Regions from separate parts of the Cupriavidus sp. WS genome, predicted to be linked through region 1. Evidence: riboswitches for the same ligand, from Rfam matches in the RefSeq annotation. Region 1 holds a riboswitch; the other holds the start of a gene.
The links. Region 1 has a riboswitch for cobalamin ahead of K206_RS0113585 (TonB-dependent siderophore receptor). Riboswitches for the same ligand answer to the same signal wherever they lie in the genome.
Positions count from the first base shown of each region.

Region 1 (7,438 bases):
AGCTTGCGCGTGACGTTGTCGATGGCGGCGATGTGGTCGGCGTCCACCGCGTGGCGCAGGCCGAGCGTGTAGGCCAGCACGGCCGAGGCCAGCAGCATGGGATGGTCGCGGAACGCGGCCAGCGCCCAGATCCAGGCGCCCACGTTGGCGGCGATCAGCAAGGCGTACAAGGCGATGGTCTTGCGGCGCACGTCGTCGTGCTGGTCGTTGAAGATGCTGGCGAGGAAGCGGAGCATGGGGCGGTGGACGTATCGGGTGGACGGCGGTTTTCAGGAGCGGCGCAGGCGCGGGCGGAACAGGCGCCGCCAGCCTATCACCACGCCGCTGACGGAGATGACGAGCCCGGCGATGGACAGTGCCCACATGGCAATGTCCCACGCCGGGCGGTGTTGCAGCAGCCAGCCGAGGTCCCAGCTATGCGCGGCGTTGAACAGCCAGCGGTAGGCACGCCGGCTGCGGTCGCTGCGGCCGAGCAGGCTGCCGCTGGCCGGGTCGAGGTAGGCCCAGGTGGCGGCGGCATCGTCGAAGCGCACGCGCAGCACCGGCAGCCGGCGCGGCTGGTGATGGCCATACCAGTAGGCATCGGGCTGCGTGAGCCGTTCGCTGCCGGCGACGCGGGCGCCGGGCACGAGGCTGGCCGCGGCGGCGGTCAGCGCCGCGTCGTCCGGCGCGGGTGCGCGGCCGCCGTCGGCGCGCACGGCGCGGCTGCCTCCGCCCGCGCCCGCCGCCAGCAGCAGCGGCAGTCCCGCCTGCCAGACCATGCGGATCTCGCGCGGCGCGGCCATGCCGTCCAGCCGCGCGGCCAGCGCATCGCCGTCGAGCTCGGGGAAGCGCGGCAGCGTCTGTCCCGCATAGCGCTCCAGCGCGGACTGGTCGAAGTTGCGCGCGGGGAACCACTGGTTGGGATTGACCGAGAGCCAGCCGCTGGCCAGCCACGCCAGCAGGAACAGCGCGCCGCCGAGCCCGGCGACGTGGTGCCAGGCCATCCAGCCGTGGTAGGGCGAGGTGCCGCCCGCGCTGCCGTGCGCGAAGCGGCGGCGCACGCGCAGCCGCAGCCAGCCGATCCAGATGCCGCTCACCGCCACGGCGACGCACACGCCGGAGGTCCACAGCACCACCTGGCGCCACAGCGGCGGGTCGGCGCGCACCGGTGTGAAATACAGCCAGTGCGGCACGGCGCCCAGCCAGTTCCAGAAGCGCTCGGCGCGGTTCGTGTCGCGCATGACTTCACCGGTGCGCGCGGACACGTACAGCTCGGTGCCGGCGGCGTCGCCGAGCGCGATGCGGTGCAGCGGGCGCCAGGCGTTCAGGCCGTTGGGCACGGTCCACTGGTCGCGCGCGGCGGTCTCGGCCCAGCGCGCGCCGGGCGTGCCGGCGAAGCGCGCGGCGATGTCGCGCGCGGCGGCGGCGTCCACCTGTTCGATGCGCGTGCCGTCGCGCGCCGAGACCGTATGCGGCTGGCCGCGCCAGTCGACCATGCGGTAGACCGGCAGCGCGCCCATCATCTCCAGGCGCAGGCTGCGCGGGAAGCGGTCCAGCCCCGCGCCGGCCAGGGCCGCGGCGGGCGCGACGCGCACCGCCGGCAGGTCCAGCGGCGGCAGGCCGGCGTGGCGCTCGCTGTCGGTCAGCGCGGGGAACGCCACGTACATCATGACCAGCCCGGACAGGAACCACATGGCGATCAGCAGGCAGCCGGCGATCCCGGCCCAGCGGTGCACCAGGTAGAGCCAGCGGCGCGCGCAGCGCCAGCAGCGTTCCGGCCAGGACAGCAAAGGGCGCGCCACGGCCGGGCTAGAAATAGAAGTTGGCCGACAGCTCGGCCGCGCGCGGGCGGCCCAGCAGCCACTGTCCGCCGCTGTTGCCGGAGGTCTCGGCGTAGTCGCGGTTGAACAGGTTGTAGACGCGCAGCGCCAGCGCGGTCTGGCGCGACACGCGCCACTGCAGCGCGGCATCCACCACCGTGTACGAAGGCATGGCCGCGGTGTTGGCATTGTCGGTATAGCGCCGGCCCACGTAGCGCAGGCCGCCGCCCGCCTGCCACTGCGGCGCGAAGGCCCAGGTCAGCCATAGGTTGGCGGCCTGCTGCGGCACGCCGGTCGGCACGTTGCCGTTGCGCGAGACCAGCGCGCCGTTGACGCTTTCGGCGAAGTCGTCGTAGCGGGCGCGCAGCACGGTGCCGTTGGCATCCACGCGCAGGCCGCGCATCAGCTCGATGCTGAGCGACGCCTCCAGCCCGCGCGAGGACTGCTCGCCCACCTGCACCGACAGCGCCGGGTTGCCGGCGTCGCGCGTGAGCAGATTCTTCTTGACGATCTGGTAGGCGGCGAAGGTCCATTCGCCGCGCCTGTTCCAGAACGCCTGCTTGACGCCGGCCTCGATCTGCCGGCCGGTGGCGAGCCGGAAGTCCTTCTGCGCGTCCGAGGTGGTGATCAGCGCGCCGAGCGGATCGGTGGCGGTGGCGTACTGCGCGTAGACCGACAGCGATGGCGTGAATTCGTAGACCGTGCCCGCGCGCCAGGTGGCGTTGTTGAAGGTGCGGGTCCAGTCGTCGCCGGTCAGCAGGTTGCCGCGCTCGAGTTGGGCATGGTCGAAGCGCACGCCGCCGATCACCGACCATTGCCGCGTGAGCTTGAGGCGGTCCTCGCCGAACAGGGCGGCCTGGGTGGTGTGGGTGCGGTAGCGCGGCGAAGTGACCACGCCCGGCGGGCTGAAGAACTGGCCCGGGTCGAACTGGTACGCGCCGACGGTGGAGGCGCCGCCGTAGGGCGAGTTGTTGCTGTGGGTGAAGTTGATGCGGTTGACGTCGAAGCCCGCCATGACCGTGTTGGCCAGGCCGAACAGCTGGCCGTCGACCTTCAGGTCGGCGCGGTCGCCGATCTGCTCCTGGTCGTGCAGGATCTCCAGGTAGTCGGTGCGGCGCACCTGCCCGGTGGCGGGCAGGTAGGTGTAGGACTCCGAGTCGCGCCAGTGGCGCTGGCTGGTGAGGTAATAGAACTGGTTGCGCACGGCCACGCGCTCGTTGGGCTGCCATTCGGCGGCCAGCCGGGTCCAGCGGTCGCGGTAGGTGATGGTGCTGTCGCCCACGTTGTAGTTCTTCGTGCGCAGCGAGGTATCCAGGCTGCCGTTGACCAGCGGCGTGCCCAGGTAGCGCATCGGGTGCTGGTCGCCGTCGTCGTAGGACAGCGTGAGGTTGAATGCCGGCGAGACGTCGAGCCGCACCGCGGCGGACACGTCCACGTCGCGCGATTCGCCGCGGTCCACCCAGCCGGCGGAGCGGCCGTAGTTGACGTTGAAGCGGTAGGACAGGTTCTCGTTGACCGCGCCGCCGCTGTCGAAGGCCGCGCGCGCGGTGCGCTGCGTGCCGCCGGTGAGCTGCAGCTCGTTGGTGATGGGGCCGCGCAGCGGCTTTTTCGGGATCACGTTGACCACGCCGCCGATGGCGCCCTCGCCGTACATCACGGAGGCCGCGCCGCGCAGCACCTCGATGCGGTCCACCGACCACGTATCGAACGGGAAGGTGACGGTGCCGGCCGCCACGTACAGGCGCGTGCCGTCGTACAGCTGCATGACCGAGCCCTGGCCCGAGAAGCCGCGCGCGGCAAGCGCCGTGCCGCCGTTGCCGGGCGCGCCGGCGGCGGTGATGCCGGTGGCGCGCGACACCGCGTCGCTCACGCTCTGGTCGCCGCGCTCGCGGATGGTCTCGCCGGACAGCACCTCGATGCTGGCCGGGGTCTCGAGCGGCGTCAGCCCCAGGCGGCTGCCGGTGCTGGCGGGTTCCGACAGCGACAGGCCCGGCGGCAGCGCGGCGCTGCTGACCACCACCGGCGGCAGCGCCGCGGCCTCTTTCTGCGCCGGGCGCGCCGGCGGGCGGCCGGCCTCGATGTCGTCGGCGGCGCGGGCGGCGTCCGCGCCGGCACCGGCAAAGGCGCCCAGCGACAGGGCCAGCGCGCACTGGCGCGCCAGCGTGCGGCGGATGGGGATGAAGCGGAGCCGGCCGGAGGCGGGCAGCAGGCGGCGGGCAAGGCGGTGGCGCGCGGACATGGACTTTCCATCGTTGGACGCGGGCGACCCCGCCCGCGGCAATGAACGAACCAGCCACGGACGCGCGCGCCGGCGCCGGGCGCAGCCCGGCGGCCTCACGCGCGGTGCCCGTCCGCAGCCGCTGTGATGGGTCGCAAGGCCGGTATCCGGGCTCGCAGGGGGATGCGCTGCCGGGTGGGCGCGTCCGGGGTGCCGCCTTCCCGCGCGTGGTTGCGCGCAGTGGCTGCCGCTGCTTGTGGGGCGCGGCGTGACACCTTTCTACCTGCTGACCGTTGCGGGGGCAGCACAGGACTTGCCGCGGCGGGGCGGCGCACCTGTTTCCCGTTTAACCCCTGACCGCGCAACGCGGGCGGGGCACCTTCGATCCTTTTGCAACCCGGTTGCAAAAGCAGTGCGGGTGCGAGGCGGATTGTAACGGGATTTAAGTGATCCGGGGCGGTAGTTTTTACCCGGCGTGGCTGCGCCGCGAAGCCGGCGCATTGCGCCGACATGATGAATCGTGTCGTCATCGCGAGGCATCGTCCGGCATCTTTTTGGTGTTTCCGGCACCGCGCGCGGGAATACCGCATGCGGCGCTAAAGAAGGCAGGGCGTGCTCCGATATCCGGGGGAACACCGCCTGCCTTTTGCACGGCCGGTGCCCGTCCCGATAACGCGAACCTCGTCATGAACCACCTGACCCTGCGAAAAAAGCTGTGGATTCCCCTTGTGCTGGCCTGGCTCGGCCTGCTGCTGCTGACCGTGATGCACGCCTTCCAGACCCGGCAGTTGCAGATGGCCGACCGCCGCGGCGAGCTGGCCAACGTGGTCGACATGTCGCTCTCGCTGGTGCGCGACTACGCGGAACTGGCGCGCCAGGGCAAGATGAGCGAAGCCGAGGCCAAGGCCCAGGCCACCGCCCGCATCGCCGCGCAGCGCTACGGCAAGGATGGCTACATCACCATCGTGGGCGCCGATTCGGTGCTGGTGATGCACCCGATCAACGCCAAGCTCAACGGCAAGAACATGATCGATTTCAAGGACGCGAAGGGCAAGGCGCTCTACGTCGAGATCGCCGCGCGCGGCGCCTCGCCCGAGGGCGCCGGGCACCTGGACTACTGGTGGCCCAAGCCGGGCAGCGACCAGCCCAGCCCCAAGATCGGCTACGTGGCGCGCTACAAGCCGTGGAACTGGGATCTGGTGGCGGGCACCTACATGGATGACGTGGAGGCCCAGTTCCGCTCGTCGCTGTATCAGTCGGTCGGCCTGCTGGTGCTGCTCGGCATCGTGATCTCCGGCGTGGCCACGCTGGTGATCCGCAGCATCCAGAAATCGGTGGGCGGCGAGCCCGCCGACGCGGCCGCGCTGGCCCTGCGCATGGCCTCCGGCGACCTGACCGTGCGCGCCGGCACCGCGCCGGACGACCGCGCCAGCCTGATGTACGCGATCGGCCATATGCGCGACCAGCTCGCCGGCACCGTGGGGGGCATCCAGCAGGCGGCCGATTCCATCAGCGCCGCGGCGCAGCAGATCGCCGCCGGCAACTCCGACCTGTCGGGCCGCACCGAGCAGCAGGCCGCCTCGCTGCAACAGACCGCCGCCAGCATGGAGCAGCTCACCGCCACCGTGCGCCAGAACGCCGACAACGCCGCCGAGGCCAGCCAGTACGTGGCCGACGCCGCGCAGATCGCGCAGCAGGGCGGCAGCGTGGTGAGCGAGGTGGTGGACAAGATGCGCGGCATCACCGCCAGCTCGCGCAAGATCAACGACATCATCGGCGTGATCGACGGCATCGCCTTCCAGACCAATATCCTGGCGCTCAACGCCGCGGTGGAAGCCGCGCGCGCCGGCGAGCAGGGCCGCGGCTTTGCCGTGGTGGCCGGCGAGGTGCGCAACCTCGCGCAGCGCAGCGCGAGCGCGGCCAAGGAGATCAAGACCCTGATCGTGGAATCGACGGGGCAGGTCGACAGCGGCTCGGCGCTGGTCGAGCAGGCCGGCCAGACGATGGCCGAGATCGTCAGCGCGGTGGGCCGCGTGACCGCCATCATGGACGGCATCGCCTCGGCCACGGCCGAGCAGCGCACCGGCATCGAGGAGGTCAACCGCGCGGTCTCGCAGATGGACCAGATGACGCAGCAGAACGCGGCGCTGGTGGAGCAGGCCAGCGCGGCCGCGGCCTCGCTGGAAGACCAGGCCGGCGCGCTGCACCAGGCGGTGTCCGCCTTCCGCCTGGCGGCCTGAAGCGCGCCGCGATGGCGGCGGCGGTGGCTAGAGCAGCGACTTGCCCTGTGCCAGGATCTTGTCGCAGACCTGCTTGGTGATCTGCTCCTTGAGGCCGCCGCCGCTGAGGTCGAGCTTGCCGCCCTCGGCGCTGCTGAGGATGCCCTTGGCGCCTTCGCTGTAGCCGGGGTCGGACGCCGGCGCGCCGCCGAGCTTGCCCAGCAGCTTGTCCTTGACCGAGGCGGCGCCGCTGCCGCCGCCCAGGTAGTTGTTCTTGACGCAGAACTCCAGCACGCCGGCCACGTTGCCGGTGCTGCCCGAGCTCAGCGATTGCAGCGAGGGTATGCCGCCGCCCCCGCCGCCCAGGCTGCCGGCCAGCCCTCCCAGGCCGCCGCTGCCGCCGCCCGAGCCGTTGCCTTGCGTGGCGCCCTTGAGCAGGTCGCCGAGTTGCGCGTGGGCCGCCGCCGGCAACAGGGCGGCGGTCAGGATCGATACGGCGGCGAGGCGGCTAAAGCTGGCTTTCATGCGATGCTCCTTTCTGGTGGATCAAAAGCGAGCTTCCAATATAGCGCCTCGCCGCATTCAGGGTGTGACGCGCCACGCGGAAGGCGTCACCGGCTCTTCGAGCCGCCACGCCGCGCGGAATGCGTGCGGGCTGGCGAAGCCGCACCGCGCGGCCACCTGTTCCACCGGCCAGTCGCTTTCCCTGAGCAGCCGCCGCGCCAGCGCGATGCGCAACTGCTGCTGGTACTGCTTGAGCGTCACGCCGCATTGTTGCCGGAACAGCCGCGCGAGTTGACGGTAGCTCAGCGCGAAGCGGGCGGCCAGCGCCTCGTAGGGCAGCGCGTAGTCCGGCCGGGCCGTGAGGAAATCCTGCACCGCGTGGATCACCGCGTGGTCGTGGCCGCGGTAGCGCAATTGCGCGTCGAGCGCCGGGTCCTGGCTCAGGCGCCGGAACGGCACCACGTTGTCGCGCGCCACGCGGATCGCCGCAGGCGCGCCGAAGTCCCGCGCGATCAGGTGCAGCGCGAGATCGATGCCGGCGGTGACGCCGGCCGATGTGACCAGCCCGCCGTCGTCGACCAGCAGGCGGTTGGCCAGCACGCGCGCGGCGGGGTAGCGCTGCTGCAGCCGCTCCAGGTAGTCGTGGTGCGTGGTGCAGTGGCGCCCGTCGAGCAGCCCGGCGGCGGCCAGCAGCC
Region 1 is NZ_AQPL01000149.1:1,781-9,218, reverse strand. Features, by position in the region: gene K206_RS0113595 (HoxN/HupN/NixA family nickel/cobalt transporter) at 1-236, opposite strand, end outside; gene K206_RS0113590 (PepSY domain-containing protein) at 270-1,772, opposite strand; gene K206_RS0113585 (TonB-dependent siderophore receptor) at 1,792-4,041, opposite strand; cobalamin riboswitch at 4,161-4,418, opposite strand; gene K206_RS0113580 (methyl-accepting chemotaxis protein) at 4,707-6,260, shown strand; gene K206_RS0113575 (DUF2501 domain-containing protein) at 6,288-6,764, opposite strand; gene K206_RS0113570 (GlxA family transcriptional regulator) at 6,822-7,438, opposite strand, start outside.

Region 2 (7,438 bases), on a different contig from region 1:
CGCCCATCACGTGGAACGCGCACTGGTCCGGGAAGCGGCGCAGGAACATTTCCTCGCCGCTCGGGATCGCGCCCTTGATGAACTGCACCACGGCGGCCTGCATGCCGTGGCCGAGCGCGCGCACCACCATGCCGAAGCCGGAGCTGGACTTGCCCTTGCCGTTGCCGGTGGTGATGACGATCACGCCGCGCTCGTCCTGCGCGGCGGCGATCTTGGCGTCGACCACGTCCTTCTTGCGCGCCATGCGCGCGTTGTGGCGCTCGTCGCGCGCGGCGTCTTCCGGCGTGGGGGTGGTATTGGCGTTGGCGTTGGCGTTGGCGTTGGGTTCGGTCATGATGAAATTCCGTCTTGTTCGTCTGGCCCGCCCGGATGCGGGTGGAAGGCGCCGTGCGCGATCAGCGCGGTATGCCGGCCGTCGCTGACGCTGACGATCGGCGTGCGCAGCGCGTGCGAGCAGTGCGCCGGCGTGAGGACGTCGGCGGCCGCGCCGTGCAGGCACAGGCCGTCCTCGGCCAGCAGCAGCGCGTGGGTGGCGTAGCGGCGCGCGAGGTTGAGGTCGTGCAGGATCACGATCACGGCATGGCGGCCGGCGCGCGCGAGGCCCGCCATCGTGTCCAGCACCATGATCTGGTGGCGCAGGTCGAGATGCGCGGCGGGTTCGTCGAGCAGCAGCAGCGGCGCCTGCTGCGCCAGCGTGGCGGCCAGCGAGACGCGCTGGCGCTCGCCGCCGGACAGGGTCAGCACGTCGCGCGCGGCGAGCGCGTCGAGATCGAGCTCGCGCATCACCGCGGCGACGACGGCATCGTCCTCGCGGCGCGCCCAGCCCCAGCCCGACAGGTGCGGATGGCGGCCGACCGCCACCGCGTCGCGCACGCGCATCGAGAAGGTGTCGCTCACCGCCTGCGGCAGATACGCGCGCTGCAACGCGAGCGCGGCCGGCGCGATCTCCAGCGGCGCGCGGCCGTCGAGCAGCACCGCGCCGCCGTCCGGCTTGCGCAGCCCGGCCAGCACCGACATCAGCGTGGACTTGCCCACGCCGTTGGGGCCAACCACGCACCACAGCTCGCCGGCCCGCACCGACAAACTCAGACCGTCGAGCAGCACGCGCGCGCCGGCGCGCAACTGCAGGGCCCGCAACGCCAGCACGGGACAGTTCGAGACGGGTTCGTTCCAGCTTGGCATCGGCATCAGCGCGGCCTGCGCAGCAACAGGAAGAGGAAGGTCGGCACGCCCAGCAGCGCGGTGATGACGCCCACCGGCAACTGCGCCGGCGCGATCACGGTGCGCGCCACCAGGTCGGCCGCCATCAGCAGCGCGCCGCCCAGCAGCGCCGAGGCCGGCAGCAGCAGGCGCTGGTCGTTGCCCCACGCCAGCCGCACCAGGTGCGGCACCACCAGCCCGACGAAGCCGATCGAGCCGGCCGAGGTGATGGCCACCGCGATCGCCACCGAGGCCAGCACGAACACCGACATGCGCACCGCGCCCACGCGCACGCCGAGCGCCTGCGCCACGGTCTCGCCCATCAGCATGGCGTTGAGCGCGCGCGCCAGCGGCATGGCCAGCAGCACGGCCAGCGCCAGCGCGCCGAGCGCGAGACCGTAGCTGGCGGTGCCGCCGAGGTCGCCGGTCAGCCAGAACAGCATGCCGCGCAGGCGCGCCTCGGGCGCCACGCTCAGAATCAGCGTGATCAGCGCGCCCCAGCCCGCGGCCAGGATCACGCCGGTCAGCAGCAGGCGCGAGCCGGCCTCGTGGTGGCCGCCCTGCACCTGCGGATGCAGCAGGTCGCGCCGCGCCAGCGTGGCCACCAGCAGCATCGAGAACAGCGCGCCGCCGGCGGCGCCGGCCTGCACAGTCCACAGCGGCCACATCATCAGCATGGCGCCGAGCGCGCCGGTGGCCGCGCCGCCCGAGACGCCCAGCACGTAGGGCTCGGCCAGCGGGTTGCGCAGCAGCACCTGCATCAGCGCGCCGGTCAGCGCCAGCAGGCCGCCGCAGGCGAAGGCCGCGGCCGCGCGCGGCAGGCGCAGCTCGCGCACGATGGCGCTGGCGGTGTCGGCGGTGTCGGCGCCGCCGCCGGCCAGCGCGTGCCACACCTGCGCCGCGCTCAGCGGCACGCTGCCCACCGCCAGCGACAGCACGAACACCGCCGCGCCGGCGGCGGCGAGCATCAGCCAGACGGCCAGCGCGCGGCGCATCTCAGGCCGCCGTCAACGCTGGCGCCAGCCCAGCGTGACAAAGCCGGCGCGCCCCTGCGTGTTGTAGGGATAGGCGAGCTGGTAGTTCTTGTCGAACAGGTTTTCCACGCGGGCGGCGATGAACCATTGCTTGTCGATGTTGTAGCGGGCGTTGAGGTTGACGATACCGTATCCGCCCAGCGTGCGCGAGCCGCTGTCCAGGCGCGCCGACGAAATGACCCACTCGCCGCCGAGGCGGAAGTCGCCGAACTGGCGGCCCACGTCGAAGGCGGCGTGGCGGCGCGCGCGGCGCAGCAGCTGGGTGTTGTTCTGCTCGTCGAGCGGGTTCTGGAAGGTCACGCTGGCGCCCACGTCGGTGCCCAGCAGGCGCGCGCGCCACGAGGCCTCGACGCCCTGCACCTTGGCTTCGGCGACATTCTGCGCCAGGTACAGGCCATTGGGCTGCAGCGCCGAGACGATCAGGTTGTCGTAGCGGGTCTCGAACGCGGTCACGCGCAGCAGGCCGGCGCCGTCGGTGCTGTACTGCGCGCCGAGCTCGACCGAGCGGGCGCGCTCGGGCTGGATGCCGGGCTGGCCGTAGCCGGGGTAGTACAGCTCGTTGAAGGTGGGAGCGCGGAAGGCGTTGCTGGCGTTGGCGATCAGCTTGAAGGCCTCGGTCAGGTTGTAGCCGTAGCCGGCGAAGTAGCTGGCCTGGCTGCCGAAGTCCGAGTAGTGGTCGTTGCGCACGTTGAGCTGCAGCTGGTGCTTGCCCAGGCGGCCGTCGTAGCCGGCGAACACCGAGGCGATATTGCGCACCGGCGTGGCGTAGGAGCTCGAATCGAGCTCCTGCTGCGCGTACTCGGCGCCGAACAGCAGCGTGTGCGTGGGCGCCAGCGCGTATTCGTTCTGCCAGGTGTACTGGCGGTTGCGCGTGTTGAAGCGGCTGTCGAACAGGCCGTTCCTGGTCGTGGTGCTGCGGTCCTCGCTCTGCGCCACCTTGAAATGCGTGCTCCAGTCCCGGCCCAGCTTGCCGTTGACGAAACCCGATACGGTGTAGAGCTCGCTGTCCATCCACCAGACGTCGGTGGGCTTGCCCGAGGTGCTGTCGTAGGACAGCTTGCTCTTGGAGTAGTAGGCCGTGACGCCCGCGTCCCAGTCGCTGGTGAAGCGGTGCTTGACCTGGCCCGACACGCTCTTGTTGTCGTAGGGGTTGTCGTTGGGATTGGCCTTGGGCTGCTGCTGCGGGTTGACGGCGGAGAAGCCGTCGGTCTTGAAGATCGAGCCGGTGAGGTTGAACGAGGTGTCGCCGACCTGGCCGCCGTAGCCCACCGTGGCCTGGCGCGTGTTGTTGCTGCCGTACTCGATCTGCGCGTTGGCCGCGGGCGGCTTGCCCGCGCCGGTCTTGGTGAAGATCTGCACCACGCCGCCGATGGCGTCCGAGCCGTACAGCGCCGACACGTTGCCGCGCACCACCTCGATGTGGTCGATCTGGTCGGGCAGGATGTTGGCCAGCTGCGCCGTGCCGCTGCTGGCCGACGACACGCGCACGCCGTCGATCAGGATCAGGGTCTGGTTGCCGTTGGCGCCGCGCATGAACAGCGTGGTGTTGGCGCCCATGCCGCCGTTGGCGGCGAATTCCACGCCGGCCTGCGAGCGCAGCAGCGTGCGCAGGTCGGGCGCCTGCGAGTTGACGATGTCCTGCTGCGTGACCACGGTGGTGTGCGGCAGCGCCTCGGTCAGCGCCTGCGCGGTGCGCGTGGCCGTCACCACCACCGGGGCCAGCGGCGTGGCGGCGGGTTGCGTGGCCGGTTGCGTGGCAGATTGCGCGGCGGGTTGTGCGACCGGTTGCGCGACGACAGGCTGTGCGGCCGGCTGCGGCGCGGGTTCGCTGTCGGGCGCCGGCTGGGCCTGGGCCAGGCCGTGCGCGCCGGCGGCGAGCACGGCAAGCAGGCCGGCCGACAGGGGCCGGCGCGCGCGCGCGGCAACGAGAACGGGAACAGACTGGCGAAGCGCCGGCGATGCCGGCCGGCGGTGCCGGGAAGACGATGAACGCATGGTGCGAAGAGGGAGAGAGCAGCCTGGTCCGTTCCCCCGCGGACCGTCTGGCGACGAAGCGCGCCACGCATCCTGCGGAAGGCGGCGCACTCTCGTTCAGGCCGGTATCCGGGCTGGCGACACCAGTCCGACCGCCTTCCCGGACCTTGCGGTTCAGTGGCTGATGGGTCGGCCTTGCGATATTTCCGATCGCGGTCGCTTACCGTTGCGGGGGCAGCACAGGTTGGCCCGGCACGCGCCCTGGCGGCGGCGGCTGGCTCCCTGTTTCCCGTTGAACTGCAACCCTGTAGTGAACAGGATTGCGAGCACCTGGAACGTGCGCGAGTGTAGGCAGTTTCACCGCGAGCGTCAATGACGCCCCGCGCACCGCCCCGGGCCGCGCGAAAACGCATGGAAGCAGCCAGGAAATGCCGCCGCGGCGCCCGTTGGGCGACGTTGCATGCAACTTCGGCGCGCTGGCCCGGTCACACCGGGCTGCTTTCCACGGCTGCGCGCGGAGCGCTTGGGCTAGAATCCCAGAACCCGAAACCCGGATATGACAGGCTCTATGCTCACCGAACTCGAACAACTCGCCGCCAAGATCGGGCGCGTGCTGCATCACGCCGACACCCTGGCAGCGGAGAACCAGCGCCTGCGCGAGGAGATCGAACGCCTGCAGGCCGAGGCCAGCCAGCTGCGCGGCGACCGCGAGGCGATGGCCGCCGACCGGGAGCTGCTCAATATCAAGATCGAGGAAGCGCAGTTGCGCATCCAGTCGATCCTCGACAAGCTCCCCACCGCCAGCGACGCCCGCCAGCTCGACCTGCTCGGCGACGGCGCCGCGCAGGCCGCGGACAGCGCCCTCACCAAGGCACCCGGAGAAAACGCATGAGCAACAAGCAAGTCGAAGTCAGCATCGCCGGCCAGTCCTACCGCTTCGCCATCGCGCCGGACAACGAAGCCGCGCTGCTGGAAGCGGTGGCCCTGGTAGACGACCAGATGACCCGCCTCAAGAGCGGCGTCTCCGCCAAGGGCGTGGAGCGCGTGGCGGTGATGGCGGCCATCAGCATCGCCTCGGACCTGCTCTCGCTCAAGCGCAAGCAGCAGGAAGACGGCGCGATTCCGGTGGACGCCGTGCGCGCGCGCATCCGCGAGCTCAACGAGCGCGCCGACGAGGCGCTGCGCCAGTACGCCCACGTCGGCACCGGCGCGCCCATTTCCCGCGGCTGAACGGGGCCGGGCGCGGCCGGCCGCGGCGCGGTGCCCCGCACGGCACAGTTGTGACGCCGCGATGACCGCGATGTGCCCGAGGTGCCGCGCGCGTCGGCAAAATGTAACGGCCCGGCACGGCGGGCTTGGTATGAAATGCCCGGCGGTGTATAGTGGAGCCAAGTCGCGCCAAGCCACATAGTCGCGACACCAAAGGTCGGGTTATCGTGCCTGACCGCCGTTTTCATCCCATCCAAGTTAGAAACGGCAAACGTCTGACAGCCTGCGGAAGCGATTGGTCCTGCGGCAACAAAGTCAGACGTTTGACAGTTTCCCTGCCTGGTTCGTCAGGATCATATTCCTTGAACCGATAAGCATTTGTTGGTGCGGGACAATGCCGTGTGGGCGAGCGCGTCGCTTGATTCAAAGTTCGCAGTCGGGACTCCCTGAGTCAGTGATGTACCCAAAATGCGGCTTCCGCAGCCACTCTGAACCTCACTTGGGTTCAGGATGCCGATCCAGCGGCCGAGGCGGGGACCCCAACGAGAGAAGGCGGTGGTTTGAAACCACCGCCTTTTTTTTGCGCTCGTTTTTTTGCGCTCGTTTTTTTGCGCGGCCCCTTTTTGCGCGGCCCTGGCGATGCCTGCCGGTTCCTCGCGCCTCCCCGCATTTCCTCGCGTTTTTCGCATTTTTCACGCTTCGCGCCCGCGCGGCGCACCCGGCCGCGCGAGCCGCGCACGGCTGGCGCACGGCTGCTGCGCGACTGCCGCACGATGGCATACACGGTTTTCTTTTGGCCGGGCTTGCTGCACCATAGCGCTGTCGCCAACGCCACTCCGCCGTGAGCCAATCCGCCAATGAGCCGCTCCTCGCAAGCCAATGCCGCCGACCGGGCCCGCCAGTACTGGCTGATGAAATCGGAGCCGAACGAGGCCAGCATCGACGACCTCGCCAGGCGCGGCACGCTGCCCTGGACCGGCGTGCGCAACTACCAGGCGCGCAACTTCATGCGCGACGCCATGCGCATCGGCGACGGCGTGCTGTTCTATCACTCGTCGTGCCCGCAGCCCGGCATCGCCGGCCTGGCCGAGGTCGGCTCGCAGCCCTACCCCGATCCCACCCAGTTCGATCCCGAGAGCGAGTATTACGACGACGCCTCCAGGCCCGACGCGCCGCGCTGGGTGCTGGTCGACGTGCGCTACGTCGGCAAGGGCCCGCTGATCTCGCTGGCCGATCTGCGCGCGCACGCGGAACTGGCCGACATGGTGGTGCTGCGGCGGGGCAACCGCCTGTCCATCACGCCGGTGACGCCGGCCGAATGGCGCTTCATCACCACGCGGCTGATGGGCTGACCGCTTGATCGGCTGACCGGCTGACCGGCTGATCGGCCGGTCGGCTGCCCCGCGCGGCGCGCGGCGCGCCCGCCCTTCCCGGCGCATCGGCGCCAACGACATCCACAAGGCCGGCCTCGTTCCATGCATGTCTCCCTGATTCCCGGGCTGTTGCTGCTCGGCGCCTTTACCGGCTTCTGCGCCGGCCTGCTCGGCGTGGGCGGCGGCATGCTGATGGTGCCCTTCCTCACGCTGCTGTTCACCTACCTGGATTTCCCGCACGAGGCCATCGTCCACATGGCGATCGCCACCTCGATGGCGACCATCCTGTTTACCTCGCTGTCCTCGGTGCGCGCCCACCACCTGCACGGCATGGTGCGCTGGAAGCTGGTGCTCGCGCTGGCGCCCGGCATCCTGGCCGGCGGCCTGCTCGGCGGCGGCAAGGTCTTCGCCGCGCTCAAGACCGGCTGGCTGTCGCTGCTGTTCTCGGTGTTCGTCGGCTTCTCGGCCTGGCAGATGCTGCGCAACCGCAAGCCCGCGCCGCACCGCCAGCTGCCGGCCACGCCGGGCATGCTCGGCGCGGGCGGCGTGATCGGCTTCCTGTCCAGCCTGGTGGGCGCCGGCGGCGGCTTCGTCTCGGTGCCGTTCATGACCTGGTGCAACGTGCCGATCCACAACGCCGTGGCCACC
Region 2 is NZ_AQPL01000257.1:3,652-11,089, reverse strand. Features, by position in the region: gene cobO (cob(I)yrinic acid a,c-diamide adenosyltransferase) at 1-334, opposite strand, end outside; gene K206_RS0120790 (ABC transporter ATP-binding protein) at 331-1,182, opposite strand; gene K206_RS0120785 (iron ABC transporter permease) at 1,188-2,195, opposite strand; gene K206_RS0120780 (TonB-dependent receptor domain-containing protein) at 2,208-4,115, opposite strand; cobalamin riboswitch at 4,311-4,557, opposite strand; gene K206_RS0120775 (hypothetical protein) at 4,777-5,100, shown strand; gene K206_RS0120770 (cell division protein ZapA) at 5,097-5,438, shown strand; RNA gene ssrS (6S RNA) at 5,747-5,958, shown strand; gene K206_RS0120765 (EVE domain-containing protein) at 6,275-6,769, shown strand; gene K206_RS0120760 (sulfite exporter TauE/SafE family protein) at 6,893-7,438, shown strand, end outside.
Region 2: linked by a shared signal. The riboswitch ahead of K206_RS0120780 (TonB-dependent receptor domain-containing protein) and the one ahead of K206_RS0113585 (TonB-dependent siderophore receptor) in region 1 are both predicted to bind cobalamin.